DNA from 2 places in the Afipia sp. DC4300-2b1 genome. Region 2 is predicted to be linked to the other one. Evidence: predicted binding sites of a transcription regulator. Region 2 holds the regulator's gene; the other holds the start of a gene.
The links. Region 2 encodes LexA, which represses DNA repair genes until DNA is damaged. Its sites were predicted from a motif close to TGTTCNNNNTGTGTTCNG; they were not measured.
Positions count from the first base shown of each region.

Region 1 (2,200 bases), on a different contig from region 2:
ACATTCCTCGGCGTCCCGAAGGAAGACGTGCAGAAGATGCTGAGCGATAATTTCCTCAGCCCCAGCAACGTCATTCTCGAACAGAACGCGCCGATCGTGAATTTCGGCGAACGCATTGTCCTGTTCGACACCGGCATGGGCACGTCGAAACTTTTTGGACCGACCACCGGGCGCTTGCAGAAGAGCATCACCGAAGCCGGCCTCAAGCCGGAAGATATCGATGCGATCGTTTGCTCCCATGCGCATGTCGACCATATCGGCGGCATCGTCGATGAAGGCGGCAAGCCGCTGTTTCCGAACGCGCAGGTCTACATCAGCCAAGCCGATCTCGAGTTCTGGACCGACGAGAAAAAACTGGACGGACCGCTCAAGGACTTCATCGCTCACGCGCGCAAGAACCTGATGCCGGTGCGCGACCGCATCGTGTTCTTCAAGGACGAGCAGGAATTCCTGCCCGGCGTCACGGCAATCGCCGCGCCCGGCCACACCTTCGGCCACCATATGTTCATGATCCAGTCGGGTGGAAAGTCGTTCGCATTCCTCGGTGATCTCACCCACCATCAGGTGCTGCTGCTGGAGCGGCCGAAGATGGAATTCGCCTATGACTCCGATCCGAAGATGGCGGCGGCAACGCGGGTGAGGCTGCTGGACACAATCGCGGCCAACAAGACGGCCGTGATGTCCTATCACTTCCCCTGGCCGGGCTACGGCCATGTGGTGAAAGCAGGCGATGGCTTCCGCTACATCCCCGAACCGATGATCATGAATCTCTGAGGGTTTTGGCTGCAGCGGGTCTCCGGCTCGCTGCCGCCGGCCATTCCGGCCACGACCGGCAGCATGTTCCCTAAATGTTCTTGCGCTCCAGAAAGTTCCTGCTAGGGTTGTGGCGGGGGCGAGGGAGCAATGGTTCAGCGCGTTTCCACGGTGGCGTTTGAAGGCATCGAAGCCCGCGCGGTGGACGTGCAGGTCCAGGTCGCGCCCGGACTGCCCGCCTTCACCATCGTCGGCCTGCCGGACAAGGCGGTGTCGGAAGCCCGCGAACGGGTGCGCTCCGCCCTGATCGCCTCGGGCCTCGCCCTCCCCGCCCGGCGAATCACCGTCAATCTCGCGCCCGCCGACCTGCCCAAAGAAGGCAGTCATTACGACCTTCCCATTGCACTCGGGCTGATGGCCGCCATCGGCGCGATCCCGCCCGATGCGCTGAATGGATTTACGGTGCTCGGCGAACTCGGGCTCGACGGCTCGATCGCGCCTGTCGCGGGCGTGCTTCCCGCAGCGATCGGAGCCAACGCGCGCGACGAGGGACTGATCTGCCCCGCGGCCTGCGGCGCGGAAGCAGCGTGGGCCAGTCCCGAGATTCAGATCGTCGCGGCGGCATCGCTGATTCAGATCGCCAATCACTTCAAGGGCACACAGGTTCTGTCGCGGCCGCAGCCGAAGATCACCGAGCGCCAGACCACGCTGCTCGACCTGCGCGACATCAAGGGCCAGGAAAGCGCCAAGCGTGCGCTGGAGATCGCCGCCGCCGGTGGACATCACCTCCTGATGATCGGCTCGCCTGGTGCAGGCAAGTCCATGCTGGCGGCGCGGCTGCCCTCGATCCTGCCGCCGCTGTCGCCGTCCGAACTGCTCGAGATTTCGATGATCGCATCTGTCGCGGGCGAAATCGAAGGCGGCGCATTGACGGCGCGGCGGCCGTTCCGCGCGCCGCATCACTCCGCAAGCATGGCTGCGCTGACCGGTGGAGGCATGCGCGCCCGGCCGGGCGAAATTTCGCTGGCGCATCACGGCGTGCTGTTCCTCGACGAGCTCCCCGAGTTCGATGCACGCGTGCTGGACTCGCTGCGCCAGCCGCTGGAGAACGGCGAGGTCGCGGTGTCCCGGGCAAATCATCGCGTGACCTATCCGGCGCGGTTCATGCTGGTGGCGGCGATGAATCCGTGCCGCTGCGGATACGCCTATGAACCCGGCTATTCCTGCAAGCGCGGCCGCATCGACCGCTGCACGGCAGATTATCAGGGCCGCATTTCCGGTCCGCTGATGGACCGCATCGATCTGCGGATCGAAGTGCCGGCCGTGACCGCATCCGACCTGATCCTGCCCGCACCGGCGGAAGGCTCCGCGGAGGTTGCCGCGCGCGTCGCGGCGGCCCGCGCCGTTCAGATCGCCCGCTATGGGGCCCTGGGCCTGCCGCACATCC
Region 1 covers NZ_JAFCSX010000001.1:1,153,018-1,155,217, forward strand. Annotated here, with positions in the region: gene ACP7AL_RS05715 (MBL fold metallo-hydrolase) at 1-774, shown strand, start outside; gene ACP7AL_RS05720 (YifB family Mg chelatase-like AAA ATPase) at 904-2,200, shown strand, end outside.
Region 1: a site for LexA is predicted at 839-856, ahead of ACP7AL_RS05720 (YifB family Mg chelatase-like AAA ATPase). Genes of this name have one in related genera too.

Region 2 (2,200 bases):
AAGGCTTCGACATGGCCTTCTGGAAGATCGCGCTGCGGCCCGGCAAGCCGATGATGAACGGACGGCTCGGGGCGATGCGCGTGCTCGGCCTGCCCGGGAACCCCGTGTCGTCCTACGTCTGCGCTTTCCTGTTTCTGGTGCCGCTGATCCGTTCGCTCTCCGGGCGAACCACGATCGATCATCCACTCGAGCAAGCCAGGCTTGGGCGCGAGCTGCCCGCCAACGACAAGCGGCAGGACTACCTGCGGGCGCGCGTCACAGCCGGCAGCGACGGTGTACCCGTCGCCACGTCGGTGGGCGCGCAGGACAGTTCGCTGGTGGCAAAACTGGTCGAAGCGAATGCACTGATCGTCCGTCCGCCATTCGCGCCCGCGGCCCCCGCCGGCTCGCCCTGCACGATCCTGCGGCTGCCGGACTGACAATCCCGATCACACGGGCCCCGTCGTTGACGTGAAATTAAGGGGTTGCGGAACACATATGGAACAGATAGTGTTCGTTCATGATTTGTTTCGAGTGACTCGCTACTCCTGAGTGTCCCTTTCCATTTGTTCTCGGTGGGGATCCAGAGAGGCGCGGCTTCGGATCAGAACGCGGGAATTCTTGAGATCCTTGGGATCGGGGACCAATTCAGATGCTGACACGCAAACAATACGAGCTTCTGCGCTTCATCAACGAGCGGCTCAAGGAAGCTGGTGTTCCGCCCTCCTTCGACGAAATGAAGGACGCGCTGGACCTGCGGTCCAAGTCCGGCATCCACCGGCTCATTACCGCCCTTGAGGAGCGCGGCTTCATCCGCAGGCTCGCCAACCGGGCCCGCGCCATCGAGGTCATCAAGCTTCCCGAAACGAGTGCCAGCCCCGGCGGCGCCCGCCGCGGCTTCACGCCAAGCGTCATCGAGGGCAACCTCGGCAAGGTCCGGTCGGCTCCGTCCCTCGGTCCTGATGAGGATGCCAGCTTCCCGGTTGCCGTGCCGGTCATGGGCCGGATCGCAGCCGGTACGCCGATCGAGGCGTTGCAGACCCGCAGCCACACCATCAGCGTGCCGCCCGACATGCTCGGCTCCGGCGAACACTACGCTCTCGAAGTGCGCGGCGATTCCATGATGGAAGCCGGCATTCTCGACGGCGACACCGTGCTGATCCAGCGCAACGAGACCGCCGACACCGGCGACATCGTGGTGGCGCTGATCGACGAGGAAGAAGCCACCCTGAAGCGCTTCCGCCGCCGCGGCGCGTCCATCGCGCTGGAGCCGGCCAACGCAGCTTATGAAGTTCGCATCCTGCCGCCCAACCGCGTGCGGATTCAGGGCAAGCTGATCGGGCTTGTCCGCAAGTACTGAGACTTTCGGGTTCCTTCATTCCAGGGCGCGAGCTTTTGCGAGCGAACCCGGAATCCAGAAACTTGCCCGTTGAATTTGCTGGCCTGTCCGGAATGATGGCTGGATCAATCGTCCGGCTGGAGATCGCTCTCTGCCGGCGTCGCATCGACAGGCTGCGCGGGACGGCTTGACCGTACAGCGGGTGTTTCGATGTCATCATCGGCATTTGCCGGTGACCACGGACGGTCGACGCCGCGCGGCTTGTTGGCCGTGATCGCGTAGCCGTCTGCGGTTTTGCGCAGGGCGAGTGTGCCGCGCCTGCGCAGCATCTCCTTATCCAGCACCATGGCCGCACAATCGGCGGGCGACTGACGCAGTGTCACGATGACCGCTGCGCGTACGCAATCATCCGCGAACGCATCGGGTTTCAGCGTCAGCGCGACGGTCGAGCCGTCCGCCGCCTGCACCACGCATCCAGATGGGTCGCACGAAACGCCATCGGTCAGCGACGCGTCGGTTGCCTTGCGCATGTCGGCGTCGGCTGCGAGCCATTCGCGTGACAGGAAAGCATCCTTTCCGGTGCGCATCAGGCGCAGCCTGCCGTCCTTCCCGCGCACCGCGACCGAGGTGCCGTCTCCCGCAACAAGGATGTCCGGCTGCGGCGTGGTCAGCGCCCAGATTGTTGCCAGTGCGATGAGCCCTGCTCCCGTCCATCGCAATGGCGTCCGCAACAAACCGAGCGCAATAATGCCTGCGCTCATCAAGGCCAGCGCCCCGGCGCCGAATGACGCGATCTGGCCGATCGCGCCGGGAAGCGCCGCCACCCATTGCGACACCGCCACCATCCATCCGATGCCGACATCCATCAGCCGCCAGAACACG
Region 2 covers NZ_JAFCSX010000005.1:83,506-85,705, reverse strand. Annotated here, with positions in the region: gene glp (gephyrin-like molybdotransferase Glp) at 1-419, shown strand, start outside; gene lexA (transcriptional repressor LexA) at 632-1,339, shown strand; gene ACP7AL_RS20000 (ComEC/Rec2 family competence protein) at 1,444-2,200, opposite strand, start outside.